Regions from separate parts of the Salicibibacter cibarius genome, predicted to be linked through region 2. Evidence: riboswitches for the same ligand, from Rfam matches in the RefSeq annotation. Region 2 holds a riboswitch; each other region holds the start of a gene.

Region 1 (10,020 bases), 1.5 Mb from region 2:
CAATGATCTCTTCCATTTTTTGTGTGTCTTTGCGCGTTTTCGCCAACACACGTAACCCCACAAACGAGTTATTGAGAAACCTTGCTAACTTTTTCGCATCATGACGTTCCGGTATTTCCCCCGATTTTTGGCCGCGCAACACTAGCTCATATAGCATGTTTTCTGTACTTGAGAAACTGTCCATTACCATATCCATTGCTTCTTGGTCATGTTCGGCCAACTCAATCGCAGTATTGACCGTCAGGCAGCCGCTCGGTAATGTTTCTTTTCGATGGATCGTCATCTCAAATAATCGCCTGATCCCTTGCATGGCTGAATCCATCGATGTTAATTGTTTCTTGATATTCGCTTCCACTGTCTCCACGTAGCGTTTCAATGCTTTCATATACAACGCATGTTTGCTGCCAAACGTGTCGTAGATGCTGCGGCGATGGATGCCCATCTGCGTGACCAAATCTTGCATGGATGTTTTTTCATAGCCCTGATGCCAAAAAAGTTTCATGGCTTTATGCAAGACAGCATCCTCATCATACTCTTTGCTTCGAGCCATGCTCTGTCCTCCCTTACAAACCCTATCCTATCATTTCTAGAATGATCAGTAAAGAATTTTTTGATTTCTCGATTATTGCTAATTCATTGGTATCTTTGGGAACAGAAAACCGAAGCGCCCTTGCACATTAGTTAGCAACATTCGGATTTAATTGGTATACTTAAATTAACGGTATTCTAAATTAAAAATCGGGTGATATCCATGGAATGGAAAACCTATTGTCAATAACTCCCACCAATTCGTAGAATTGGAAGGGGCTTGAAAAGCCTTTATTGACTAGCCTAAGTCTTAACTGACTACGTTATCGACCATGAAGAAACCTATGGATGATTCCCTAGTCCGTAGCTCTTTCGTGGCTCTGTAAACATCTCTGAGGGGGTAGGAGACATCAACCACATCGCGAAGGGTCGATAACATTGGCGAAGGGAAACCACTCCTAGAAAGGAGGAACACTTCATGTTAGTGTTCGTAAAAAACAAGCATGGCGAGTCACTAATGCCGTGCAAACCGCAAAAAGCAAGGCGATTACTGAAACAAAAGAAAGCTAAAATCGTATCTTATGAACCCTTTACGATCCAGCTATTATATGGATCAAGTGGCTACAAGCAAAATGTGAATATAGGCGTTGATTTGGGCGCGAAGGATACAGGCGTTGCGATCACTAGCGAGGATAAAGTGCTTGCAAAAGGTGACATCGAAACCCGCCAAGACGTGAAAAATTTGTTGAATACAAGACGAGCGTATAGACAATCAAGGCGTCATCGTAAGACACGCTATCGAAAACCACGCTTTGACAATCGAAAACGCCCCGACGGATGGCTACCACCGAGTATCGAAAGTCGGATTCAAAACACATTCAGATGGATCGATAAATTCTATTCCCTTGTGCCGAATCCAACATTAACAATCGAAGTTGGCAAATTTGATCCTCACAAGATGATCAATCCTGACATTCAAGGGATCGATTATCAAAAAGGACAAACCTATGGCTATTATGATGTCCGGTATTTTGTGTTTGCAAGAGACAACTATACGTGCCAAGTTTGCAAGAAACAAAGCAAGATACTGAATACCCATCATATTGTCTATCGTTCTCATGGTGGTAGTGATCGTGCGGATAATCTCATTACTGTTTGTACCGATTGTCATACGCATGAGAATCATAAAAAAGGGAAAATCCTTTGGGAGTGGATGATGGAGGGCAAAAAGCTACCTAGCTATAAAGAAGGTACGTTCATGAATGTGTTTCGCAGGAGAGTGTTTGATAAATATTCGGATGTAAATATCACCTATGGTTCCGTTACGACACCTAAACGTAAAGCATTAGGGTTAGATAAAACCCATTATAACGACGCGATAGCGATCAGTGGGATAGATAAGATTGATTATGACACCTATTCCATCTTCAAGATCAAGCAGTTTCGCAAAAAGAAACGATCTTTACATGAAGCAACAGCACGAAAAGGAAGAAAGTGTAAAAATACAATCAGCCAGCGAAATATAAAGAATAAGCCGTTCTTAAACGACCCACCTGCTTTAGCAGGTGGATTTGGACATAAATTGTCCGCGACTGAAAGTCGCATTTCAGACTGAAGTCTGCTGAAAGACCTTAAGCTCAAGCATACTGATTTTGACTGGAACTCAATCATCAATCCTGAATATATCGTTCCTCTTCTCGCTGGTCTGGTTTTCGATATAATTTCTAATGATTTCTTCCGTCACATTTCCTACTGTTGCACAAAAATATCCTCTCGCCCATAAGTGCTGACCCCAATATCTTTTCTTCAGGGCGGGGAATTCGTCTTGGATTAACCTTGATGATCTCCCTTTGAGATATTGCAATATCTTACTCGGTGCTATGCTCGGCGGACAGGACAATAATAAGTGAATATGGTCTTTCCCTACACTTCCTTGTACTATCGTGATCCCTCTCGCTTCACATCCTTGTCTGATTAGTTCCCTTACTCGGTGGGCAATGTCGCCACGTAACACATGATATCTATACTTTGTAACCCATATAATGTGGTATTTGATGTCATAGACCGCGTGGCTACTTCTTTTGTATTCATCCATACTCTCACCTCGGTTTAAGTATGGACATTCAAAGGCAAGGCTAAAAGCTTATACCGTCTAAAGACGGTGGAGTTAGACCACGCTTCTATAACTTAAAGGGATTTTATCTCAATGACAAAGTGCTGTTTCAAGGAAAGGTGGGATGGATCTCGGGTTTCAATGGTACAAGCATGGCCTTTGTCAAAAACATCGAAGACCAATATCTCACAAACCCAGATAAAAGTTACAAACAAGTTCCACTAAAAGCACTCACGTTTATCAAACACACAAACAATTGGTAATTCCTCCCCCACTAAATCACAGATTTTGAAGGGGAATCCTTGCCGAAGCCCTTGTTGAAACGGAAATCACGGCATTTACAGCATTCGTGCAGGAAAATATTCGTCATTTAGAACAAAATGATTAGGTTTTCTCACCATCACTTTTCAGCCGTTTTCCTCCTACTTGCAAGTTTTCCTAATAGGCGTATAATAAAGAATGATCATTAAAATATTTTTCCACTAGAGGTGTCGAAAGACTGAGAGGGACGCGCGTCCTAACTCTTGGAACCTGACCCGGTTCATACCGGCGTAGGGAAGTGGAAGGCATGGATTTACGGGCCCAATAGGCTTGTAGACGCCTGGCTTCCCCCTGTGGACAAACAGAAAGGGGATTTTTTTATGCAACAACGGACGCTTGTTATGGTTGAAATCGCTTTAATGACGGCACTCGCGTTTATTCTGAGCTTCGTGAAGTTTCCCGGGCCTTGGGTGCAAGGCGGCTCGATTTCTCTTATCATGGTGCCGATTTTCATTATGGCTTTTAGGCGCGGGTGGCGAGTTGGGGTGCTCACGGGATTGCTCGTCGGGATCGTGAATTTGATGTACAACGCTTCAATCATTCATCCGATCCAGATGTTGTTGGATTATCCGGTGCCATACGCGGTTCTCGGACTTGCCGCATTGTTTGCATTTCGAAATAGCGAGGGGAAATTGTCCGTGCCCTGGGCGCTTTTCGGTTTGTTGTTCGCCGGGTTTTTACGATTGTTATCTCACATCGTCTCCGGTGTCGTTTGGTTTGGGAGCTTCACTCCGGAAGGTATGAATGTCTATCTCTATTCGATCGGTTACAATATTTCCTATTTATTGCCGGAAATTTTGATCACGCTTGTTGTCGTCTACATCCTCTCCAGGGCACAGCCTGATTTTTTTCACATGAAAAAAACAACCCCACTTCCCTCTTAAGATCTGTGCACGAGCGAACAATTCGCTCGTGCCTATTATTTTTCATTGACTTATCAATCACACATGTTATCATAATAATGACCAATTTGTTCATTTGGTCATTTTCTCGAAAAGAGGGACCAAAAAATGATCACTAACAAACGCGCAACGATTTTAGAAGCTGCAAAACGGGCGTTCTCCTTGTTTGGCTATAAAGGCACATCGGTCGCCCACGTTGCCAAGCTCGCCGGTATCGGCAAAGGCACGATTTATACCGAATTTAAAAATAAGGAAGAAATGTTGGAAGCGGTCATGGATGGCATTTTACATGATCTCGGGACCATTTTTGAACGGGTGAAACACAACGATGAACGATCCATACTGAAACTGCACCGTGCCTTATATGATACGTTGCAATATCGAAAAGAGCATCAACTTCTGATGCATCTGGCCGAAGAAGTCAACGTCCATGGCACGAAAGAAGCGGTGTCCGCGATGCAAAAGGTCGAGGATTTCATTATTACCGCTTTGGAACAAGCCGTTGCGCAAGGGGTGGAAAAAGGTCGTCTGCAAGTGATGGACACGGAGATCACAGCCTTCACCATCTATAAACTATACATTGCGTTCATTGTTGATTGGGAAGCAAAAAAACGTCCGTTGACGGAGGAAGAATTATTTCAGGTCTTTGAAAATCACATTTTTAAAGGAATCGTCGTTCGATGATACACGTGAGCGATGTTTTTTTTGAATAAAAAATGACCATCTTATTATTATGGTCATTTGGCCGAATCAGGGAGGTTTTACATTGAAAGGTTTTATTGCCGAATGGAAGGCAATTTTCGCAGACAAAAAAATGCTCATATCGATCATCGGCATTCTATTGATTCCCGTTTTGTATGGAGGTATTCTGCTTTCGGCTTTCTGGGACCCGTACGGGCAGCTTGAAGAACTTCCCGTTGCTATTGTAAATGAAGATGAAGGAGCTGAATTGGACGGAGAAGAAATGAACGTCGGGGATGAATTCGTAGACGAGCTGCTGGAAAGCGAGGATTTCAATTGGAACGTGACGGATGCCGATGAAGCGCAACGAGGCTTCGATGCATTCGATTATTATTTATACGTGTTAATCCCTTCTTCTTTTTCTGAAGATGTTTCTTCATTACAGGACGAGGATCCTGCAAGTGGAATGATTTATTATGATATCAATGAGGACGTTAACTTTGCTGCCTCGCAAATGGGCACGCAGGCAGTGGACACGATTGAAGAGGAACTGTCCCAAACATTAACGGAAACCTATGTGGAAGTTGTCGATGATGTATATACCGAGTTGACAGACGCGGCTGTTGAACTTGAGGAAGGAGCTGAAACGCTTGCGGACGGTGTCGATTCAGCGCTTGAAAACATGGGCTCCCTCACGGACGGCTTAGCAGACTTGCATGAGGGCGCCGACTCCTTACATGAAGGGGCGAACGAAGCTGCTGAAGGCACCCAAGAATTGCGAACGGAAGTCGAAGCTTTCGCGGAGCTTTTCCATAACAGTGAAGAAGTCGATCAATTGGAAGATACATTGCACGAGATGCAAACGGATGTAACAAACGCCCGCGCTTATTTGGAAAGCGACGATGCCGCCCAGCTGGAACAATCCCTTCGTTCCCTTGATGAAAACTGGTCGGCTGCACGTTCTTCCCTGCAATCCGCTGAAGAATCGTTGAGTCAACTGGACGATCGCCTTGAAGACGTTGATCAACCCGTGCAAGACGCACAAGGTACACTCGATGACATCCGCGAGATGAATGATCGCCTGGATCAATGGCAAAACCGGGCAAATGAAAGCTTGAATGATTTAGAATCGCTTGCAGGCGTCTGTTACGAATGGGAAGAGCGGCTTGGCGATTTTGATGACGCCGATGAAGAAGCTCATGCCTTGTCTGATTATATTGCTGAACACTACCCGGAAGATGAAGCATTACAAAGCTATGCGGATACATTGTCAGAAGTAATAGACGAGATTGACGCTGATGATATTCAACCATGTCAACAAGTCGATGAAACCGTAAATACTTTAAATGAGACGTATGATGATATGGAAGAGGCAACGCCGGAGCTTTCAGAGCAACTGGAAGCGATCGATGCCGCATTCAATGAAACCGCAGATACGATTTCAGATGGACAGGAAGATGTCTCCAATTGGATAAATGACGTAAGTCAGGAGTTGGAAAATGTTCGTGCTGCCGCACCTGAGGGCATCGGTGATGGAGACATCGAGCTATTGGACGTGTTTCCGCAAGCAAGATCTACATTGGCAGATCTGGATGAATCCCTTTCCCGGGCAGATGAAGTATTTTCATCGGCAGACGCTACGATCGATGAAGCGGAACAAGCGGTGCAAACCCTAGATGAAGGGGTGCAAGATCTGAACGAAGGCGCAGACGAATTGTCATCGGAAATGCAAGAGGCATTCGAAGGAGGCATTGAGATTGAAGATGGCCTCGAAGAACTCGATGAAGGTTCCCGGGAACTGCACGAAAATCTGGAGACATTGGCCGAAACATTATTGGAAAATGAATTAACCGAAGAGCAACAAGCGCTTTTCACTTCCCCCGTTGAATCCGTGTCGGAAAGTGAAACAATGGATTACACGTACGGAGAAGGGCTCTCTCCTTATTTCTTATCGTTGGGATTGTTCGTCGGAGGCTTGACGCTCTCGATTATCTATCCTTTTTACCAACCGTTGACGAAACACGAAACGGCATGGAGTTGGTTCTCCGGTAAGTTGGGTGTCATCTGGACAGTAGGCATACTTCAAGCGATCGCTCTCATCGGAGTCACCTTCTTCGGGCTTGATCTGGATATCGCCAGCCCTGGTTGGTTTTCATTTTTCATGGTCTTCTCCGGCCTTTCCTTTATGACACTGATTTTCATGCTCGTTGCCATATTGGATAATCCCGGACGCTTCATCGCGATTATTTTATTAATCGTACAGCTCGGAGGAAGTGGAGGTTCTTTCCCCGTGGAACTAACCCCTGTTTTTTTCCAATACGTGCACAACTTGCTGCCGATGACGTATTCCGTGGAAGGACTGCGGGCGACGATCATGATGGGCGAACCGGGATTGTTGCTTGAGTCTTGGCCGTTGCTGTTGATTTTGGTGGTATCATTAGGGGTAACTTTCCTGTTTTTCACCATGAAGCACAAGAAAAATGACTGAATCAAAAGGGGCAGCTTACCAGTTGTAGCTGTCCCTTTTTCTATCATTCATGCACATATTTTGCCCCTATCAAACGAGCGATGCCAACACCGAAACGCGAGAAATATAGCCCACTAATCGCTCGTCATTGTCTACCACGGCAATTGGATACTTAGCTTCCGTGGCGATTGGAATTAGTTTCTCAATATACGTTTCAGGGTCGGTCGTAGGATAATCGGATTTTACAATATTTTTCAGTGATTGATTTTCCTTGTTTGCTTTCATCGCATCGTCGATGGTGACGAGTCCTTCAAGTTTTTTGTTTTCACCGATCACAAACACGCTCGAAATCCCGTGATTTCTCATTTCCTCAATCGCCAGTTTAGGGCCTCCCCCAACAGGGACAATGGCGGAGGGTTTTAACATGACATTTTGCGCCTGCAATACTTTCGTTTTATCAATGTCTTTCACAAATTCTTTAATATAGTCGCTTTTCGGGGTTTCCAAAACTTCTTCCGGTGTGCCGATTTGCTCCATAACGCCATCTTTCATAACGGCAACCCTGTCACCGAGTTGAAAAGCTTCGTTCACATCGTGCGTAATAAAAATAATTGTTTTTTTCAGTTTGGCTTGAATGTCCAGTAATTCCAATTGCATCTCTCGTCGAATCAATGGGTCCAATGCACTGAATGGTTCGTCCATCAGCAGAATATCCGGATCAGTAGCTAAAGCCCTTGCCAAGCCAACCCTTTGTTGCATGCCACCACTTAGCTCGCCGGGTCTTTTTTGTTCCCAACCTTCAAGCCCGACGGTTTTTAAAACTTGCTTAGCCGTTTCTTCTCTTTCTTCTTGACTGATCCCTTTGACTTCCAGACCATAAGCGACATTCGTTAAAATCGATCGATGGCTAAACAAGCCAAAGTGTTGAAAGACCATAGCCATATTGTTTTGCCTAAATTCACTTAATGTTTTTTTCGAGTAGGGAACAATATCTTCCCCGTTCACAATCACTTTTCCCGCGGTCGGTCGATTCAACATATTTAAACAGCGGATCAAGGTCGATTTTCCACTTCCAGACAAACCCATAATAACGAAAAATTCACTTTCGGACACGTCAAAGGAGACGTCGTATACACCGACGGTATGTCCCGTTTGTTCCAATATGGCGTCCTTGGAGTCTCCTTTTTCCACTAGGTCAAGAGCCTTCTCAGGGTCTTGACCAAAGATTTTGGTTAAATGCTCAACTTTGATCTTTGTGGACATCTTCCATTCCTACTTTCACAATTTGATCAATCACTGTATTTGTACTTTTCAGCCACGCTTTGAGATAAGCGATCCAGAATAATGGCCAGAAAAACGATGCTGATCCCGGCTTCAAACCCTGTAGCGATATCAATTTGTTGCAATGCAGAGAGGACTTCCAGTCCCAAGCCTTGTGCACCAACCATGGAAGCAACGACGACCATCGCGAGCGCCATCATCGTCGTTTGGTTAATCCCGGTCATAATGGTCGGTAAAGCTTGAGGCAATTGGACTTTTAACAGTATCTGTGAAGTGGATGAACCGAAAGAGTCAGCAGCTTCCACCATTTCTTTTGAAACGTTGCGAATCGCCAAGTTCGTTAAACGAATGACAGGAGGAATCGCGTAGATGATAGTGGCAAACATGCCCGGAACAACGCCCAATCCGAAAAGCATCATCGCCGGAATGAGATAAACAAAAGTAGGCATCGTTTGCATGGCATCCAGAATCGGTTTCATGAACCTTTCGAATCGATCTTTATAGGCCATAAAAATACCGATAGGGATACCTACGATAAGGGAAATGATGACAGATGCCAAAATAATCGATACTGTATCCATCATGAGCTCCCAATAGCCGAAAGCACCGATCATAAAAATGAAAATCGCAAAAATCAAACCTGTCCACAAACGAATCAACCGCCAGCCCAGCAGAAAAACAACCGCGATGATCACCCACCAAGGCAACCACAAGAGGAAGGAAGACGATAACTGAAAGCTCCATATAATAGCATCTGAAAGCACATCAAAAACAACGCCAAGGTTGTCGGTAAGCCAGTTGACAAAATCATCTATATATTGTCCAAGATCAAAATCAATGTCTGGAAACGTATTCATCGCTTCCCGGGGAACCGGATAGTAGCCATTCCCACTTCACTCCATTCTCTTGGTAACTTTTTCTTTAAAACAAAGAGGAAAGAGCAAACAGAGACTTTATCATTTTGTCCACTGTTTGTCTTTCTTCAAACGTTGTTTATAAAGACGCCAGTACATCTTCAGCTACATCTTCGGGCACCCATTCGGTCCAAAGATCTTCGTACTCCTCTAAGAACCATTCGGCAGCTTCCCATTCATCCGCATCATTTTCTTCCATATAGTGAAGTGCTTCTCCGGTAATGTCACTGCTCGTCTCATATTGTTCCAGAAACGCAACAAATTCCTCATCATTTTCTGCAAACTCTGTGTTGGCTGTCACGGTTACGGGCTGGGATGGGAAAAACGGATCGTCAGGGTCTTCTTCTTCTAATAATGTCATATCAAGCAAACCGATAATCCAAGTAGGCTCCCAATTATAACCGATCCACGGCTCTCCATCTTCATATGCAGTTAACAAAGAAGTGTTAAGGGCAGCCTCCGATCCCGGGCTGAACAAATTATAGTTCTCATTCAATCCGGCCTCTTCATACATATCATCTACAATCGTTTCCGCTTCGTATCCGGGGGGAGAACCATATATTCGCCCAATTCCATCTTCATCCGGGTCCTCGAACACTTCCCAGTATTCTTCCAAGTCCCCTACAGATTCCAGATCAGGCGCCATCGGTTCTATACCTTCCTCTTCGTCTCCTTCAATGACAAATGTTGGAACATACAACCCTTGTTCATTATCATCAAAGTTCGTGGAAAGCTCAACAATTTCGCCTGCATCCATCCCTTCTTGATACGGCTCTTGCATATTCTCGATCCATGTTTCCAAATAAACATCGA
Region 2 (10,020 bases):
TGAAAGAAATTATGGACATTTCATTCCCTACATAAGTATTTTTTCTATTTAGTTACTGAGAATTTATAATGATTAGAAGATAATTTTTATGAATAAATATAAAACAATGGCTGCATATAAATTCCATAAATTAGTATTGAAAATTATTAGCCTTATATTCTTAGAATGGGTCAATATATTCATGTTCTTAATAAAATAATTTTGGTAATATTTTAATGGGTCATTCATTTCTCTAGTCTTCAAGGATGAAGGGATTCAACACAATTTTTAATCCAGACATCTTAGATATTACATAAGGTATCGTGTCGGATCTTAATTCTTTGTATGATTTTGAGGAAAATATTACATTTCTCTAGGAGGTTTTATGGTTAGGCAAGCGTCTATATTGATGCTGGCTGTCGTTTTGCTTTTTTACCCGGGGAACGCTATGGCCGTCGGTAATGGCGGGCAGTCAGAAGATGTAGAAGACGTTGTCGGCGAAGAAGATGCCGGCAGTGACGAAGAAGTAGAAGAGAGCAGCAACGAGGCGTCTGATGAAGCTGATCAGGCCAGCAATGAAGAGGAAGACGGCACGGAAGAATCAGAAGACGGAAACAATGAGGACGAAGACGGAGCTGAAGAATCTGAGGAAGGCACCAATGAAGACGAAGATGGTGATTCCGAAGAAGGTAATGAAGAAGACGAAGTAGAAGAGGATGGCTCTGAAGAAGCCACTAATGATGAAGAAACGGAAGATGGTTCTGAAGAATCCGGTGAAGGTAACAATGAAGATGATGCGGAAGAAGGAACTGAGGAAGATGAAGAAGACGGTGGTTCTGAAGATGCTACCGAGGAAGAAGATGGCGCGGAAGATTCAGAAGAGGCGAATGACGATGACGTTAATACGTTAAATGATGAATTGGATCTTGACAATCTCAATGGCGTAGCAAGTGGTTTTATTGAGTTTGACGAGGAAGTTGGGCATTTTGTGCTCGATTTACAAGCTGGTGTGCACAACCATTCAGATATCGATGTGAATGACAAGTGGATTGCGTTTGAATTGCCAGCAGGTGTGAATGTTCCTGATGGTCTTATGCCGGACGGTGTATACTCGGTTACACTAGAGAATGGCAACCAAGGTCTTGCTGCAAAATTACCCGATATTATTGGAGCAGGTGACTCAGAGTTTTCCCACTATGATATTCCGTTAGAGGGCGATCCTGCTGATCCTGATCCGCCGCATTACACTTTATATCTATTTGATATCAACGTAGAGAATGATGATGCTCAAAGTCTAGGTAATATAAACTATCAAAGAAGTATCGAGTTCTCAGATATGGATGAAGACAACGGAGATCCAGGTGATCCAGAAGAACCCGGAGATCCAGAAGACCCAGAGGATCCCGAGCTTCCGGAATTAGACATTGAAGGCTCCGTAGACGGATCAGTATCTGAGTTCGACAGTGACGAACGACAGTATACACTCGATGTAACCGTAGATACAGCAAATAATACAGAGGAAGAAATCGAAAGTCTTTATACCGGATTCGAGCTGCCGGAGGGCGTTTCTGTTGGTCTCGACGTCCCTGAAGGTGTAGAACTTTTAGATGTTGATGGATCTGATGTCCTTGGCTTTCAGTTGCCTGAAGGAGACGGTGAGGTAACATACGAGGTTCCGGTTTTTGGACAAACGTCTGAATCTGTAAACGAAGATAATCTAAATGCATATGTCGTTGACGGCCAATATGAAGACCTCGGCCCAACCGACGTCTCAGCCAATGTTGATTTCTCGGACATGGACGATGAATGGTATTTTGACGCGGCAAGCCAAATTGTCCCGGATTTCCCGGGATTAAATGATGATGAATTTGCAATGAACTTTGGCTTTGATGTGCAAAATATAACGTGGGACGATGTTAATGGTGTGAACATTGAATTTGATGTTCCAAGCGAGATCACCGTATATGAACCGGATGAGTACGAAGAAGGCGAGATCCCTGATGAGCTTGAGGACTTTTTTGATGAAGAAGGTTTTGGCATGGGTGAATCCCTTGATATTGAATGGGATGGCAATACAGCGTCCATAACTTTAGACACACTTGACGGGGGTGAAGGATATCAAGGGTTTTTCAACGCCATCGGGGAAAGTAGCGTAGCACTTGAAGAACTAGAAAACTTGACTGCGACCGTTACGCTGTTTAGAGATGGTGACGAAGAAGTCATGGAAATAGACGTCCCATTTGAGTTGGTGGATTATGATGGCGGAGAGCCAGCTCCAGATCCAGAGCCGGATCCTGAGCCAGAACCTGAACCAGAACCGGACCCGGATAACGGAGGAAACGGTGACGGCGATGGAAATGGAGACGGAGAGAACGGCACCGGCAATGGAGAAAATGGTACAGATAACGGAAACGGTACCGGTGATGACAACGGTACTAAAGACACTGTCCCATCCAAAGACAGAGACGCAAGCGATGATACGCCCGCCGGTATCGATGACCGCGGAACGGGTGACGAAATAGGCGGCGAGCTGCCGGACACTGCAGGTAACAGCATGCTCATGGTACTCATTGGTACCCTAATTGCTGCAGCTGGTGTGACTGCGTTGGCTTTACGCAAGAAATTCATCATGACTAGCTAAAGGAATTGGGGCGGTTTTCACCGTCCCTTCTTTACGCTAATCGTGCTGTCACAGAATCCTTGTCGAGCAAAGAATAATGGATTTTGGCTCTTCACCAAAATCTATCGTTGATATCAGTGAATAGTTATGGTATTAACACGAGCTAGTGCAACGTTTCAAAGATGCTTTCCTGCACAAAAATCCAGCCAAACGATGATCAACCACGGCAACTGAAAACTCAAAATGCAGTTTTTGCCCCCACTCAGTCCTCAGATCAGGCAACTGAGGACTCAAAATGCAGTTTTTGCCCCCACTCAGTCCTCAGATCAGGCAACTGAGGACTCAAAATGCAGTTTTTGCCCCCACTCAGTCCTCAGATCAGGCAACTGAGGACTCAAAATGCAGTTTTTGCCCCCCAATCAGTCCTCAGATCGGGCAACTGAGGACTCAAAATGCAGTTTTTAGCCCCGCTCAGTCCTCAGATCTGACAACTGAGAACTCAAAATGCAAATTTTGACCCCGATCAGTTTTCAGAGAATCGGGAGATATGTGAATAGGGGTTTTAGAAAGAACTTCTGATATAGACCACTAGCGGAGGAAAAACACGGAGACTGCGGGAAAGCGCAACCAAGGCTTTCGCCATAAAAGCTTGTCGAAAAGCCAAGTTTTCAAACGAGGAGGCTGAGCGCAAGTCCACGGAAAACGTCGTGTTTTCCGTAACGGTTACCATAGCCCATACTTAAACCTATTTGTCAGGCATAGATTCTAGTGTTGACCCTGGATTTTTCTCCATATTTTGCGCAGCATATGCAATTCAGCTTCGGATAGACACTCTTTTTATTTGAGTAAATTCTTTTAAAGTGAATACTGAGTCTAAAAAACAGAGGAAGTGGATTTACGGAAGGGTTTGCGGGGGCTCAACAAGTAACACTTGGTGAGGCAGGCTTTAAATGATTGAGAAATGGGTACACAAGAGAAGCGCCGGCAAATAATTTGTTTATTATTGCTGAAAAGCTAACATATACCGAGATTTCAAGTTATAGTGTAGTATGGCTGTACGGTAGAATCTGAAATTTCCGTATGGTTTTGAATTCTTAACTACGAATAATGTCCCTTGGAAATGAGCTTAGAAAATGAATAAAGGCAGCTCATTGAGGTTTCATGAAACAGGACAGAAAGACGGTCTATACCTATGAAGCGATTAATTCCAAGTTTACTATTATTATTTTTGTTCATGGCCGCGAGTGCTTGTGGTAAGCCCGAATTAGAGATGATGACATCATTGGAGTTTTCCAAAGGGGGATATGATGCACATGATCATCAGATCTACATTGATGCTGACAACAAAAGTATAAAGTATGGGTATAGCGAACTCGGAAGCCTCCCACTCGATATTCATGAAACAGCCCAAGATGAGCTTGAACCGGGGCAGGAAATAAAAGAGATTGTGTTGACTTCCGAGGAATGGGATCGCTTGTTAGAAGCGTTGACAGCGTTGAGCATTGAACAGTGGGATGATAGTTATCATGATCTTGACATCATGGACGGGATACAATGGCGTTTAACCATTCAATTTCCTGAAGATCAGGAGATGCGTAAGGGTGGCAGTAATGATTTCCCGCCGAATTGGGACGAATTTTTAGATGTGTTGGAAAAATATACGGGTGAAACGTTGTAACTCGTTCGCTAATAATATTGACACTCACACTAAAAATTTTCGTGCATGAAATGATTTGAGATTATGAGCATTTTCCGCTATGATTTAGAGAGTCATTGCCAAATGAAATTTATTACATATTCAAGGAGGTTTATAAATGTTGAAAATGAAAGGATTTGTGGCGGCATCTGCCTGTATGCTGATGCTGGCAGCTTGTGGAGATGGAGACGCGGATACCGAAGAAGCCGAGAACGATACGGAAGAAGTTGAGGATGGCGAGACGGAGGGCGTGGAAGCTACAGATGAAAATGGCGAGGAAGATGGTTCAGACGACAGTGCTGAAACAGACCCAGCAGAAGAAGAGGAACAGAATGCCGAAGAGGTATTAAGCCAGTCCATCGAGGCTATGGATCAATTAAACAGTTACAGCACAGAAATGGATATGAACCAGTCCATAAACGTAGACGGTGAAGAAATACCCATGGATATGACGATGAGCATGGATGTTGTATTAGATCCGATGTCTTTTTCGCAAACAATGACGACACCTAATCCAATTACGGAAGAAGATATGGAAATCGAACAATACATGGACGAAGATGGCACGATTTATATGCTGGATCCGGAAATGGATGAATGGATCATGATGGACGGAAGTGACTTTGGAATGGAGGACATTCAAGATTTGGAGATGTCCCCGCAAGAACAGTTGGAGATGCTCCAGGCATTTTCAAGTGAACTAACTGTGGAAGAAGAAGAGGATCACTATGCATTAACGATTGAAGGTTCCGGTGATGAGCTCATTGAACTCACCAGGGAATTTGCAACGATGCAACAGGGAGATCCACAAATGCAGGATGAAATGGATCAATTATTAGGGCAGATGGAGATCAATACGCTGGACTATGTCATGTACATTGATAAGGAAACTTTCTATCAAGATGAATTGGAAATGAATATGGAGATGGAAATGGAAGAAGAAGGACAGACAATGGAGATGTCTCAAGAAATGCATGGGACTTTCTCCGATTTTGATGAAATCGATGAAATTGACATTCCGGAAGAAGCCATCGATGAGGCGGTCGATTTAGAGGAATTGGAAAGTGAAATGCAAGAGCTGGAAGAGGAAGATTTGGATCTTTAAATTCATACCAAGCAAAAAACAACCCGGGTTATAAAAGAAGCCCGGGTTGTTTTAATAAAACCTTTCATTCGTGAGATTACCGGCATATGTACATGTAGTACTACATAAGTAAAAAAGAGTAATAAGTGGTGAATATATGTACAAATGAAGGAGCGGGATTGAGTGAAGAAAACCTCCTGTCTGTTGTTCGCCCTCGTTTTACTTTTGGCCGGTTGTTTTGGGGTGAGTAAGGACGTTGCGTATGATGATGCGGAGGAAGTGTTGATGCGTGAACTTCAAACCGAAGGAGTGACAGGAGTCGAAATTGCTTCTCAAGAAGCCACGTCCATCATGGAACAGGGCGAAGACCATTATTTGGTGCAAGGGCAAATGGAAACCGGCTATGGACCCGGAGAATACCAAGTGGATTTGGAATATGATTCCGATGGGTATTGGTACGAGATCCATTGGGTGATTTATTAAAAAAATGTGGCCAGTGTTGGCTGCATTTTTTTATTTTTTGCAGGATTTTTGCTTTAAATGGCGAAAGCATAATTATTAAGCATAAACGGGGAGGATCACTGATGGGGGTAAAACAAGTTTTTTATCGGCAGTTATCCGCTTGTCATGATGAAAACCATTGGTTCGCATGCCTTCAGCAGGCGCTCGCGGGAGTAACGGATGAGCAAGCAAATTGGAAACGAGAGGAAACCGACCATAGCATTCATGAAATCGTCAATCATCTTATTGTATATAATAATCGTTGTCTGGAACGGTTCAAAGGTGAGCCTGTTCCCCCTATTGAGGAAGGGAATGAAACGACTTTTCGAAGCGGGGAAAATCGGGATTGGTCGGTCACCGTGGCCCAGTTAACAACGATGATGGATGAATGGCTGCACACCATTGATGGGACAACGGAATCCGATTGGCGAGCGCCCGTTCATGGAGAAAGCGGTGAGACGTGGGGGACGGAGCTCGCGAATATGATGATCCATACGAGTTACCACATCGGACAAATTGTATTTATTCGAAAACAGCAGGGGGCGTGGGATGTGGAAGAGGAGGCGCGTTGATCGTATTTAGCTGATAAATGGTTTGTTTTGGCTGATAAAACGGCCGATTTGGCTGATATATTCCGCTTTTCGGCTGATATCCTGCTGATATTCAATTGAAAGGGGGTGAAAACACTGATTGTCTTAAAAGAGCGAATACCACCCAAACAATTAATGGCACTGGAAGCAATGAAGCGACGTTTGTTGGAAAATCACCCCAGAATGGAGAAGGTATCCCGAGATCATCGTATGTGGGAAGTTGGCTATAAGGGCGAATGTTCTCTGGATTTTTACCTGAAACAGCTACCGGAAGGTGAATACTGGCTATTTTATGGGTTGTGCCTGAAAACGACAGATGGTGAGCAGTTTCAAATCGATACCATGTTGCTATCGAAACGGGTCGCCATTCTTTTGGAGATTAAGACGATTGCCGGGGAAATTTTATTTGATGAAGATATCCACCAATTTTCACGGACCTATCAAGGCGAGGTCAAAAGTTTTAGTCACCCATATATCCAGGTGGCAAGGCAGAGAACATTGCTCCGTCAATGGCTGAATGCGAGAGGCTATTTCAATCTGCCGGTTGCCCCTCTCGTCATTTCCGGCAACCCGTCAGCAACCTTGACCTTTAAAAATGCCCCGCGTCACTTCATGCAATCCATCGTACGTGCGGAGGTCTTGCCACAGAGAGTTCTGCAACTGAAAAAAGAAAACCCTGCTGATCAGTTATCCTCCTCTGCGCAAAAGGAATTATCACAGCAATTGCTTGACGGTCATCATGAGCAACCTGACAATGTCGTAGAAGCCTATAACATCAGTCGGTTCGACTTGCTCACCGGTGTTCACTGTCCGTCTTGTTTCAAGTTGTCCATGCAAAGGATCCATGGAAATGGATGGCATTGCCCTCGGTGTTCTTTTCGCCATAAAATGGCTCATGCTGAAAGTCTGAAAGACTATCGTATACTTTTCCAACCATCTATTTCGAACCGCGAAGCGCGAATTTTCCTCGATATCCCCTCTGCTTCAATTGTCCGCAAACTCCTCACCCAATTAGAGCTTCCCATACAAGGAAAAAATAAAAGCCGGCGGTATATGCTTACTGACCTTTAAATGGCTGATATAATGCTGATTTTCGCTGATAAATTGTCCGATTTGGCTGATATACGCCCGGTTTCCGCTGATATACGCCCCTTCCGCCGATAAAAATTGACGTATTTTCCTGGTTGCGTGTATAATATAGTTAAATAAGCATTTCTACTGGGGGTGCCCTGCCGGGGCTGAGATGAGGAGAACCTCGAACCCTTGGAACCTGATCTGGATGATAAAGCCAGCGGAGGAAAGTAGATGAAGAACGGGAATCATTCTTTCTGCTGTCCTTTGCTGTCTCAAGGACGGCTTTTTGTCGTGCCTTGAAGGCTGGTAAGGAGGTAAACTGTGACTTGGCATTTAATTACGACGAACAACCTGCCGTTTCACATGCAAATAAGGCAGTTACGGCATGCATTGAAAAATATTGACATCGTTCATATTCGCGATAAGGAAGCTTCGCTGCAGCGGTTGAAACAACAAATTGACCAACTTTGTAAAATTGGCCTGCGGCGCGAGCAAATTATCCTCAACGAGCATGCAGAGGCAGCGGCCGCGTGGGAGTTAGGGGGTGTGCACTTGCCGAGCCATTCCCCGCTGACGGCAAAAGAAATAAAAAAAGAAGCGCCGCATTTGCAAGTGGGGGCGTCGGTTCATAATCTCGGGGAAGCCAAAGCCCGGGCTGAAGAAGGTGCGGACTATCTTTATTACGGGCATGTATATCCGAGCGCGAGCAAACCCGACGTCCCGCCCCGGGGGGTTGAGGCATTGCAATCGGTTGTGCAAGCGGTTAGCGTCCCTGTGCTGGCAATCGGAGGTATTACCCGTGACCGTTTAGGCGGGATAGCCCATACCGGCGCTTCGGGCATTGCGCTGATTTCAGGTTTTTGGGAAGCGGAAAAACCGGAAGAAGAAGCAAGCCATTTTAATCGCTTCGGGCAGTTTAGCTATGAAACGATATGAATCCTACGATCTGATAATCGTCGGTGCAGGGATAATAGGACTTGCGATTGCGTATTACGGCACACGGGCAGGGTTGAAAACACTAATTCTTGACCGTGGAAATGCGGCAAAAGGCACAACTTCGGCAGCCGCCGGTATGTTGGGGGTGCAAGTGGAACTGCAGTCACGGACGCCTTTGTACCCCCTTGCGAAAAAAAGCCGGCAATTGTACGCGCAGTTGGCCGAGGAACTAATGGAACAAACGGGGACCTCCATTGGCCGAACGGTTTCCGGCGCGATTAAACCGGCTTTTTCGCCGGAAGAATGGAAAAAATTAACTGAAATTGAACGATGGCAAACGGCTGCCGGGGAATCGGTGCAATGCTTAACGGCTGCACAATTGTACGAACATCTTCCTTTCCTTGCCGATGGGGCAACGGGTGCCCTTTATTTTCCCGAAGAAGCGCACGTGGAACCTGTGCAAACAGCCGCTGCCTTTCGACAAGCAGCGGTCCTTCAAGGCGCTGAATTGAAAACGTATACCGGCGTATGCTCGCTGCTTCAAAATGGTGATCAATGCGAAGGGGTCATGTCGACAAGCGGCGAGGAATTTTATGGCGAACACGTTGTTTTGGCAACCGGTCCCGATTTGCTTGAGCTTTCCGCGGATCGAACCCTGCCGATTGAAGGGGTGAAAGGAGAGGCGATTCGCGTACAAGGGAAACGCCCGCTCGTAACGAAGACGTTGTATCATGAACACTTCTATTTCGTGCCGAAGCCAAATGGCGAAACGCTCATCGGCGCGACTTCCGGCTTATCACGCGATCGAAGAGCAACGGTGCAAGGCATCGGTGAAGTGCTTCGGCGGGCGCGACAACTCGTTCCTGAAGTGGCGCGCGCGGAAATCACGAAAATGTGGGCGGGCGTTCGTCCGCAAACGACGGATGACCTTCCTCTGATGGGGCCTCATCCGTCCATCCGTGGCTGTTGGCTCTGTAGTGGCCACGGACGTAACGGCATTTTATTGGCGCCGGCTTCCGGGAAGGAGATGGTTGCCGCGATTACGAGTGGAAAGGCGGAAGTTTTGCAGGCGTTTCAGCCTGATCGAAACATTAAAGGGGGAATGAATCGTGAATATCAAAGTCAATGAAGAAACGATGGATGTTCCTGCAGATGTGGAAACGATTGAAGATTTTCGCATGTATTATAATTTAGCGGATAAAAAGGCCATGATTGAACACAACGAGGTCGCGCTCAAGCCTGACGAATATGAAAAAACGGCGCTCGCCGAGGGTGATCAAATACTCGTTGTCCGTTTTGTAGGGGGAGGATGAACATGTTGAAAATAGGGGATCGAACGTTTCGGTCACGATTGTTATTGGGGACCGGAACGTTTCCGGATGTTGATGTGCAACGGAAAGCCGTGCAAGCGTCGGAGACGGAGATTTTGACGTTTGCAGTCGCTAAAATGAATTTGGATGACAGTGATGATGATCTCGTTTCGGAGCTGCAACCGGATACGTTTTCCATGTTACCGAACACAGCCGGGGCAAAAACGGCG
Region 3 (10,020 bases), 1.3 Mb from region 2:
AACAGTCTCAGCAACAGCAACAACAGCAGCAACAAAACCAGCAAAATCAAATGGGACAACAAAGCTCCCAAGGAATGCAAGGACAAGGACAACAGCAAGGCTCGCAGGGATCGCAGGCTTCTCAAGGATCCCAAGGAATGCAAGGATCTCAATTTCAATAACGCCTCCCATGGCCATATAACGCTACTTTGGCGTTATATGGCCTTTTGCGTTAACATGGACGAAGGAGGGTGTGGGAGAATGAGGAACTTGGAAGGGAAACATGTAGCGATAACAGCTTCACGCAAAACCGATGAAATGCAGACGCTTTTACATAAACAAGGAGCGACCAGTGATGTACGGCCAATGCAAGGAACCGTCAACCAGGAGAAGGAGAAGGAGAAGGTGATACAGGCCATTGAGAAAGCGGCGCCGAAACGCGTTGACTGGTTTATTTTCACGACCGGCATCGGTGTCGCAACACTTATGGAGGGGGCCGATGAAGCAGGAGTGACAAATGAATTTTTGACAAAAATAAAGTCCGCTCGTGTCGCCGCACGCGGATATAAAACCGTTGCGGCTTTAAAAAAAATGGATGTTGATGTTGATATCCGCTCGGATGATGGCACAACCGCAGGGTTAATGGAACAACTGAAAGAAGTTAATTTTTCCGGGAAGCACGTGATCGTTCAGCAATATGGTTTGCCGTCGCCCGTGCTAGACCATTTTTTAGAAAAGCAGGGGGCAACGGTCACCACGTGGTTGCCTTATATTCATGAAGCCCCGGAGCATGAGGCAGTGGACCATTTTATTCGGGAGCTGGTGTCGGAAAATAAATATGATGCCGTTTGTTTTACGACCGGTTTGCAAGTAAAATCATTGTTTCACCGCGCGAAGGATAACGGGGATCATGAGCAGTTGCTCGATCTTTTGGAAAATAAAACCATAGCCACTGCTGTCGGTAAGGTAACGGCGGAAGCGCTCGTTGAGGAAGGGGTGAATCGGGTCGTCACGCCCTCAATGGAAAGGATGGGAGCGATGGTTGTTGAACTCAGTCGGTATGTGAATGAAGGAGAAGGCAGGGCATGAAAGCATTAAAAAAGGAGGCGGTTTAAAATGGTTCAACGGATCATGAGCGCGACCAAAACAATGCTCAAGGACGCCCTTCATGAGCAAGGCTTTACCCATCTTAACGTTCGAACACACGGATCCCATCTCATCATCTATTCCGAGGAAGACGGGGTAAAAGTCAATCGCTCGAGACTGACCCGATTCAACCCCGAGACGTACGAACTGAATATGTATAACCATCGCGGGGAATGGGAAGCCACCCCTTATAGTGGTACGATGGCTGATATGCTCACCGTAATGACCGAAAAATTCCCGATCGCACTCGAGAAAACGTCGCAAGCCATTTTATACGTTGGACACGGAAGCCGTGTAAATGAAGGCAATGGGCAATTTATAATGTTTATTGATCATGTGAAAAAAAATTATGAAAAAGAATTGATTCAAGAAGTCGCCTATATTGAATTGGTTTCACCGACCATTTTGGAAGGCATCGAAGCGTGCATAAAACAAGGCGCGACGAAAATTGCAGTCGTGCCGGTATTGCTGCTAAGCGCTTCCCATGCAATCGTGGATATTCCCCGTGAACTGGAAAGGGCAAAGGACACATACCCTGGAGTTACATTTTCTTACGGAAGACCCTTTGGCATTGAAAATGACGTGATCGATGTGGCTGTTAGTCGATTGACAGACGCCGGATTGCCGGTATTGGGAGAAAATCAAGAGCGTGAAGACTGCACAGTGTTGGTCGTAGGCAGGGGATCTAGCGACGGAAACCAGCCGAGCGATGTTGCGAAAATCGCCCGCTTGATCTATGAAAAAGTTGCCTGTAATAATGTGGAGACATGTTTTTTGGCCGCTACAACGCCAACGGTCGAGCAAGGTCTCGCGAAAGTGGAAAAACTGGAAGCGCCGCGTGTGTATGTGTTGCCTTATTTACTGTTTACCGGGGTGTTGATGAAAGAGTTGGGCGAGATGCTCCGTGACCGTGAAGGGTGGACGGATACCCGTTATACGCTTTGTGATTTTCTCGGTTCCGACGATGGATTGAGCGGCGTTTTGGCTAGGCGGACAGAAGAAACATTGAACGATAGAGGGCGTGTGTATGCATGAGCGCGCTCCCTTTTATGCTAGAAATGAGAGAACTGAGTTGTGTTGTCGTTGGTGGGGGCGAGGTGGCCTGCCGAAGGATAAAACCGTTATTGGAAGCAGGGGCACGGGAGCTCGTCGTTGTTGCCCCAACGCTTAATGAAGAGCTGCTGAGGTTGCAGCAAGAAGATGGGTTCAAGTGGGAACGTCGCTCGGCGGTGGCTTCGGAAGTGTTTTTATGTGATATGGTGTTTTTATGTACGGACCAGCCGGACTTACATAGCGCGATTAAGAAAAATAAAGCCCCGCGGCAATTCGTGTATTTGGCTGATGATGCCGGTGAGGGGAATTTTTACATACCGGCCCGGATTAATGACGGGTTGCTGACGGTGAGCGTATCAACTGCAGGCGCCAGTCCTTCGTATACGAAAAGGGTAAAGGAGGCAATTGAGCATGTACTACCGAGGAACGCGGGGGACGAATTAGCTTTTTTGCAGGAGGCACGCGGGAGGGTTATTCAGATGAATGTTTCGAAAGAAAAGAAGTTGGCATTGTTGAAGGAATTGGCGACGTCTGAGTTTTTGCAGGATGAACGGAGGGAAGAGAGATTTGAGGAATATGTGCGGGAAATAGGGCATAAAAAATAAGAATTTTTCTATTTGAAAAAGGAACTAGTGTTCTGTATCATGGCATTATAGGATGAAACAACATAGGGGAGGTGTATCCATGCAGGAAGAGCGTTTAAAAAATATGGAAGGCTATATGGAACAGCTAATTCGAATGGTAGCCGATAACAACAAGATTGTTTCTGAAATGCGGCAAGATTTTAAGGACGAAAAGCAAGTGAACCAGCAAAGGTATGAAGAATTCAAAGACGAAAAGCAATTGAATCAACACCGACATGAAATATTGCTGACAGAATTAAAAAAGCAGAATGCAGACACGGATTATCTTCGCGATCTAGTATCAAAATAAGGAATGGAAATCAATAGAATAAAAACGGCGAACATATAAGGAGTTGCAATGAAATGAGTCTACTGAAAGTTACGGAACTGAAGAAACAGCTGAAAACCTTGGACAACAAAGAGCTGATCAGCATTATATCAGAAATTTATAAAATCAGCCCTGATGCGAAAAAATATTTATCCGTAAAATTTACCGGGGAAGACGGGGTAAATGATTTATATGAAGAAGCGAAGGCAAAGATTGAAGACGAGTTCTTTCCCGAGAAGGGCTTCGGGAAATTGCGGCTAAGGGAAGCGAAGAATGCTATTAACAAGTTCAAGAAATTGACAGGGGATGATTTTAAAGTTGTCGATCTTACCCTTTTCTATGTAGAAAACGGGGTAGATTTCACGAACGAATATGGAGATATTAATGAAAGTTTTTACGATAGTATGGAACGTGCTTATGCTTCCGTCGTACGTTGGTGCAGTGAAGAGGAAGACTATTATCGGCACTTTGCAGACAGGTTACAAAATGTCGTGATCAATACGGATGGTCTTGGCTGGGGATTTCATGATGGGTTGAGTGACATGTATTATTCGCTACCTTGGGTGGAATGACTACGGAGATGTTTAATGTAGCGGGGCCAGTGGTCTATATCAGAAGTTCTTCCCAAAACGCCTATTCACATATCTCCCGATTCTTTGAGGACTGCTAAGGACAACAACCCATCTTTAGAGTCCTCCACTATCGCACCTGAGGACTGACCGGGTTTAAAAACAGCCTTTAGAGTCCTCAGTTGCCAGGCCTGAGGACTGCTAAGGACAACAACCCATCTTTTGAGTCCTCTCTACTATCGCACCTGAGGACTGATCGGGGTCAAAAAATAGCATGTTGAGTCCTCAGTTGCAGCTGGATTTTTTGTGCAGGAAAGAACTCTTGAAACGTTGCGCTAGCCCTGCCACAAAGGATGCCATTATTCACTATACGATCTCTTCAGGCCATCCTTCCCGATTATAAGCCATATCCCAAAACATAAACTCATAGCGGCTCGTGTTCAGAAAAATAGCCTCCAGTCGGTCCAGCTCCGCTTCGGGTTTGCCTTCCGTGAGCTCATCAAGCTTCCTGATCAACCAATCGCCAATTTCGCCAAATTCATCGGACGCATACATCCGCACCCATTCGCCGTATTGTTCGTGTTCGGTGGCGCCGGGGATTTTAGCGAGTTCGATGCCAATTTCATAATAGCTCCAAGCGCATGGAAGGATAGCGGCGATCAGTTCTGCGATGGAACCCTTTTGCGCTTCCGCCATCATGTAACCACTATAAGCAAGGGTGACAGGCCCGGGGACCGTTTCCTCAAGATTTTCGCTGGAAATGCCGAGTCGTTCGGCGTAGGAGCGATGTAAGTCCATTTCCATGTTCAAAGTATCATCGAGGGCTTTAGCGAATCCTGACATCGTTTCCAAATCTGGCGCAAGAACGGTGCCCATGGCCATGACGCGGGAATACTCAATTAAGTATTTGTAATCCTGGCACATGAAAAATTTAAAAGATTCAATGTCCAATGTGCCGCGCCCGATTCCCTGTACAAAGGGATGTTCATGACTTGCTTTCCAGATCGGGTCCGCGGTTTTTCGAATGCGCTTGCTGAATGTCATTATGATCTCTCCTTTGGTTGATTACACCACTTAACGATGAAGCGGAGCAGTGTTTTCGTGTAGTCTAGCAATTGATCGATGTCGATGTGTTCATTAACGGCATGCGCATGTTCCAATTTTCCGGGGCCGTAGCATACCGTGGGAATGCCGGCCTCGGCGAGCCAACCACCGTCATTGACGGATGGGGACATGGATATTTTTGCAGGTTCTGAAAATGTTTGCTCATGTGCTTCCATCAAGTCATTGACAGCTGCATGATCTTCATCAATAGAAAAAGACGGAAATACCTCGCCGCGCTCTTCAATCATCGACCCGCCGCCCCATTGAAACGTAGGCGGATGATCTTTCATCCAGAGATCGGCGTTTGCCGTTGCCAAAAGATGATCTTCGATTTCTTTTGCCACGGAATCAGCGCTTTCATCCGGATAGAAATGAACGGTGATCCATAGTCTACATTCGTCAGCCACGAAAGCGGCATGGCGCCCACCTTCAATCACAGCGGGGTTGATGGTATTTGTGCCCGGGGTGAAACCGGGATATGATTTGTTTATCGCCCAATCGCGCTCTAATTCCTGTAGTGCTGTGATCAGTTTATTCATTTTTTCAATGGCACTTGCCGCTCGCAATCCACCGCCGGCGTGGACCATGCGTTGACGTGTGCCATCATGGTGGGTCGCCGGGCTTTTCACCGTTACCCAGCCTGTGATCACACCACCTTGTCCGTGAAGCTCGCAATCACTCGTGTCAGCTACTATGGCGAAATCTGCTCCATAGTCACGTTCGCAACACTGCTTCGTGCCGGCCTCTCCAACTTCTTCGCCAATCACAGACTGCAGTAACACGTCTCCGCGAAGATCGACGTCATTCTCGTGCAACAGTTGAAGTGCGAATAAACAGGCGGCAATACCTCCTTTCATATCTGCTGATCCCCGTCCGAAGAGCGTTCGGTCTCGTATGACTGCTTCAAATGGAGGCGTTTCCCAGCCCTCGTTTTCTTCCACCGAAGCAACATCAATATGCCCATTCAATATTAGACTTTGAAAATCTTCTGAATGGGATCCTGTTCGTGTGCCAACAACATTCGGATCCCCGGGATAAACGTCCCATTGGTCTACATCGAAACCTATTGTTTGGAGTTTGTCGGCTATGTAGCTTTGAATCTCATCCGTGTTTCTGGCCGGTGGGGCAGGTGTGCGAAACGCGATCAAATCCGATAGCAAGCCAATTAACTCATCTCTGCGCTTTTCCACTTGTTGAATGAGCGTTTTCATTTTTTTCCCCCCAAAATAAAAACCACTTCCCATCATAGGAAGTGGCGATGCCGGAAACTATACTATACGTCATCAGCCCACTTCCCTCCGCCAGTGCGAACTGGATCAGGTGAATAAGGGTCGAGACTGCGTCTCTCTCAGCTAATAAAAGCACCCCTAGTGGTTTGTTTTCTTGATATTGTATTCTTATAATATAGTATCACCAATAAAAGAAATAATCAAATATTTCCTGTCGATCGTTTGATTGGGTATGCATAAGGGAAAAGGATAACAATCATTTTCTAAAGGTATAATATGGCTGTAGTGATCGGCCACAGGGGTAATTATCAAAAATAAAACAAATGGGAAACTCAAATTTATACTGGTAAGGGAAGGTGAGAGGGGGCCTTTATGTCTGCGCAGGAAAAAAAACCGGAACTATACGTGTTATCAGAAACCGCGATCAATATTGTTTTTGGAACGGAAATTGATCCGGAAATCCATAAACGTACAAAAAAAATGATGGACTTGTTGGAAGACGCTCCATTCGAATGGTATCTCGAATGCGTTCCGAGCTATACTGGTCTAACCGTCTTTTACGACCCGGTAAAGGTGTTCCGTATCATGGAGAAAAGAGATACTCCGAGTGCATACGTGATGGAAAAGTTGCGGGAAAAAGTTCATGAGATAGGGGAGACGACGGGGGACGACGGTATGGGGGATGTCGTAACGATCCCCGTTTGTTATGAAGAAGCTTTTGGTCCCGATTTGTCCCATGTGGCGAAGGAGAACGGCCTTTCTGAAGAAGAAGTGATCCGAATTCATACAAGCGGCGAGTATCTGGTATACATGATCGGTTTTGCTCCCGGCTTTTCTTTTCTCGGTGGGATGTCAAAAAAGATTGCTACGCCGCGAAGGAGTGAACCACGAACAAAAATCCCCGCCGGTGCTGTCGGGATCGCCGGCATTCAAACAGGAGTGTATCCGCTTGAGACACCGGGAGGATGGCAGCTGATCGGGCAAACACCCCTTAAAATGTTTGATCCGAACCGGGAACAACCGAGCTTGCTGAAGTCCGGGGACATGGTTTATTTTAAGGCAATTACGCGCACGGAGTTTGAAGTGTACGAGGAGGGGACATGTGAGTTTATTTATCTTGAAAGCAGGCTTGTTTACGACCATTCAAGACCGAGGCCGAATTGGTTTTTTGCAGCAAGGGGTTTTGGAGAGCGGCGCGATGGATCGTATCGCTTTGCAAAGTGCAAATGCCATCGTGGGCAATCATGAAAATGAAGCCGTGCTTGAAATGACGATGAACGGTCCGGAGGTCAAGGTCGAGAGGGATAGCCTTATAGCGGTAACAGGTGGAGGCATGGTACCAACAGTCAATGGTACGGCTTACTCACTTGGGGTGCCTCTTTTTGTCCCTGCCGAAAGTACGCTTGCGTTTAAACCGGTTGCCCTCGGTTATCGTGCTTATCTGGCGGTTGCGGGTAGTCTAGATGTACCTGTAGTGATGAATAGTAAGAGTACGTATGTGCGTGCGGGAATCGGGGGTTTGGAAGGCCGGCCACTTAAAAAAGGGGATCGGTTACATGTAGGGGAAAAGGATAGAGAAGCAAATAGGCGTTTTGAACAGATTTCCCAAAAAGCAGACGGAAGCGTATTTGCAGAAAATTGGGGGGCAAATGGCAGTCTGCTCGACCGTGGACAACAAAAAATAAGGGCGTTTCCCGGTACCCACTTTAAGCAGTTTACAGCGAAGAGTCGGGAACGATTTTTTCAACAATCGTTTACAGTTTCGACGCAATCGGACCGTATGGGGTATCGGTTGCAAGCAGAAGAAGACGCTCCCATCGAACGCCAAGAATCTTTTAGTCTCTTATCGGAGCCTGTCGCGTTTGGAACGGTGCAAGTTCCGAGTGACGGCCAACCGATCGTTTTAATGGCTGATCGGCAGACGACAGGTGGCTATCCGCGCTTTGCACAAGTGGCAGCGGTTGATTTAGGGCGGGTTGCCCAGTTCCGGCCGAATGAAAAAGTAATGTTTGAACCGATTACCTTTCAAGAAGCTGAAACACTTTATTTAAAACAGGCCCGAGCAATGCGTGAAAGAAAAATAGGGATTGCTTTAAAATGGGGCAGTCATTAAAAGGGGGAGAAAAATGTACAATGTTGCAGAATTGTAAGTGTTAATGCAAACATTGAATGAGCAAGGGCTAGAACATTTAAAAGTGAAAAACGATGAAATGGAAATTGAACTTTTTAAAGGCAACGGAATAGCAAAAAAGACTCCTATTGGTAATCCTGCATTTATCGGTATCTCAAACATAGACGCACTGGATTTTGGACAAGCTGTGTCTATAAGAGAGGGTGAAGATCCGGTTTTTGGGCGTGTGGGGTCACACCGCAAGCCGTTGCGATGGCAAGCAAACCAGATCTCATGATTACGCATGCTCCCGGGGTATATGTTCATTACTGACGTGAAGAATGAGACACTCGGCGTACTTTAGGAGGGGATCTCATGACGACAAATGGGTTAGGCCACCCCATGAGCAGTAAAGAGCGAAATAAGTTTTTACGCGGCGCAATTTTCTTAATGGCCACGTCAGCGATCGGACCTGCTTTTCTTACCCAGACCGCTCAATTTACGCAAGATTACATGGCTAGTTTTGCGTTCGCGATTGTGGCATCAATTGTGATCGATATTGGCGTTCAACTCAATATTTGGCGCGTCATCTCTGTATCTGGGAAAAGAGGTCAAGAAATATCAAACATGGTCGTTCCCGGATTAGGGTATTTGATAGCTGGACTTATTATCTTCGGAGGATTTGCATTTAATATTGGAAATCTGGGTGGTGCGGGATTAGGTCTTAATGTCCTTTTTGACCTGTCAATAGAAGTGGGTGCGATCATTATCACCGTGGCGACCATCATTATCTTTTCTATCAAAAACTACACTCGGATTATGGATGTTTTGCTGCAAATATTTGGCGTAGTTATGATTTTGATGACTGGTTATGTTATGTTAACCATGGATCCACCGTATCAAGAAGCACTCGTCCAATCTGTACTGCCCGATGATTACTTAATTTTACTCCTTCCCCTCGTGACAATTGTGGGTGGCACGGTAGGCGGCTACATTTCGTTTGCCGGCGGCCATCGGCTTGTGGACGCCGGAATTACCGGACAAGCGAATGTTCCTTTTGTTAGTCGTGCTTCGATCTATGGAATCATAACGACAGGCGTTATGCGTGTTTTTCTCTTTTTGGCGTTTCTAGGTGTGGTAAGTGCAGGTTTTACTTTAGATCCGGATAATCCGGCAGCCACTCCATTTCTCGTTGGTCTTGGTGATTTAGGCTATTACATGTTTGGGATTGTTTTAACAGCGGCTGCTATTAGTTCCGTCATTGGCGTGGCTTACACAAGTATTTCGTTTTTACGCTCGTTTCATCCGATGTTTGAAAAATACAATGGGTGGTTTATCGCTGGTTTTATTACCATCTCTGCGCTTGTATTCATTACAATCGGTGAACCGGTTATGCTCCTTATTCTTGCCGGTGCAGTGAACGGTATGATATTGCCTATCGTTCTAACGACGATATTAGTGGCTTCTCGGAAAAAATCAATTGTCGGAGATTATCGACATCCGGCTTGGCTGATTGTTGTTGGAGCAATCACTGTACTTTTCACGATTGGAGCAAGCATTGTGGCCTTTGAAGATATCGTTGCCTTATGGTTTAACTAATGTTAAAAGGGGAGCTATAAAATGAAAACCATCGACATGAACTGTGATATGGGCGAAAGTTTTGGCGTTTACACACTCGGAACGGATAAGGAAATTCTCCCTTACGTTTCTTCCGCCAACATCGCGTGTGGATTTCATGCCGGCGATCCTTCGATCATGAGGAAAACGGTGAAACTGGCGATTGAGAATGGCGTTGCCATCGGCGCACATCCGGGTTTGCCTGATTTAATGGGATTTGGGCGTCGTCACATTGATCTTTTTCCTGAAGAAGCATATGATC

What was found. Region 2 has a riboswitch for thiamine pyrophosphate ahead of HUG15_RS19570 (thiamine phosphate synthase). Riboswitches for the same ligand answer to the same signal wherever they lie in the genome.
Region 1: linked by a shared signal. The riboswitch ahead of thiT (energy-coupled thiamine transporter ThiT) and the one ahead of HUG15_RS19570 (thiamine phosphate synthase) in region 2 are both predicted to bind thiamine pyrophosphate.
Region 3: linked by a shared signal. The riboswitch ahead of HUG15_RS03565 (acetylornithine deacetylase) and the one ahead of HUG15_RS19570 (thiamine phosphate synthase) in region 2 are both predicted to bind thiamine pyrophosphate.

What each region holds. Positions count from the first base shown of each region.
Region 1 covers NZ_CP054705.1:2,342,015-2,352,034, forward strand. The annotation lists gene HUG15_RS12175 (TetR/AcrR family transcriptional regulator) at 1-550, opposite strand, end outside; gene iscB (RNA-guided endonuclease IscB) at 1,007-2,143, shown strand; gene tnpA (IS200/IS605 family transposase) at 2,192-2,623, opposite strand; TPP riboswitch at 3,116-3,216, shown strand; gene thiT (energy-coupled thiamine transporter ThiT) at 3,283-3,846, shown strand; gene HUG15_RS12195 (TetR/AcrR family transcriptional regulator) at 3,973-4,548, shown strand; gene HUG15_RS12200 (YhgE/Pip domain-containing protein) at 4,631-7,033, shown strand; gene HUG15_RS12205 (quaternary amine ABC transporter ATP-binding protein) at 7,103-8,275, opposite strand; gene HUG15_RS12210 (ABC transporter permease) at 8,302-9,150, opposite strand; gene HUG15_RS12215 (ABC transporter substrate-binding protein) at 9,287-10,020, opposite strand, start outside.
Region 2 covers NZ_CP054705.1:3,879,730-3,889,749, reverse strand. The annotation lists gene HUG15_RS19600 (ICP22 family protein) at 365-2,620, shown strand; gene HUG15_RS19595 (hypothetical protein) at 3,792-4,277, shown strand; gene HUG15_RS19590 (DUF6612 family protein) at 4,414-5,400, shown strand; gene HUG15_RS19585 (hypothetical protein) at 5,563-5,862, shown strand; gene HUG15_RS19580 (DinB family protein) at 5,964-6,452, shown strand; gene HUG15_RS19575 (nuclease-related domain-containing protein) at 6,558-7,541, shown strand; TPP riboswitch at 7,681-7,787, shown strand; gene HUG15_RS19570 (thiamine phosphate synthase) at 7,866-8,480, shown strand; gene thiO (glycine oxidase ThiO) at 8,467-9,609, shown strand; gene thiS (sulfur carrier protein ThiS) at 9,590-9,793, shown strand; gene HUG15_RS19555 (thiazole synthase) at 9,796-10,020, shown strand, end outside.
Region 3 covers NZ_CP054705.1:669,865-679,884, forward strand. The annotation lists gene HUG15_RS03530 (hypothetical protein) at 1-161, shown strand, start outside; gene HUG15_RS03535 (uroporphyrinogen-III synthase) at 241-1,068, shown strand; gene HUG15_RS03540 (sirohydrochlorin chelatase) at 1,096-2,160, shown strand; gene HUG15_RS03545 (precorrin-2 dehydrogenase/sirohydrochlorin ferrochelatase family protein) at 2,157-2,783, shown strand; gene HUG15_RS03550 (hypothetical protein) at 2,863-3,111, shown strand; gene HUG15_RS03555 (DUF6155 family protein) at 3,165-3,701, shown strand; gene tenA (thiaminase II) at 4,065-4,742, opposite strand; gene HUG15_RS03565 (acetylornithine deacetylase) at 4,742-6,013, opposite strand; TPP riboswitch at 6,079-6,181, opposite strand; partial or broken gene pxpB (5-oxoprolinase subunit PxpB) at 6,404-7,126, shown strand; gene HUG15_RS03575 (5-oxoprolinase subunit C family protein) at 7,134-8,144, shown strand; partial or broken gene HUG15_RS03580 (D-glutamate cyclase family protein) at 8,290-8,505, shown strand; gene HUG15_RS03585 (NRAMP family divalent metal transporter) at 8,517-9,740, shown strand; gene HUG15_RS03590 (LamB/YcsF family protein) at 9,762-10,020, shown strand, end outside.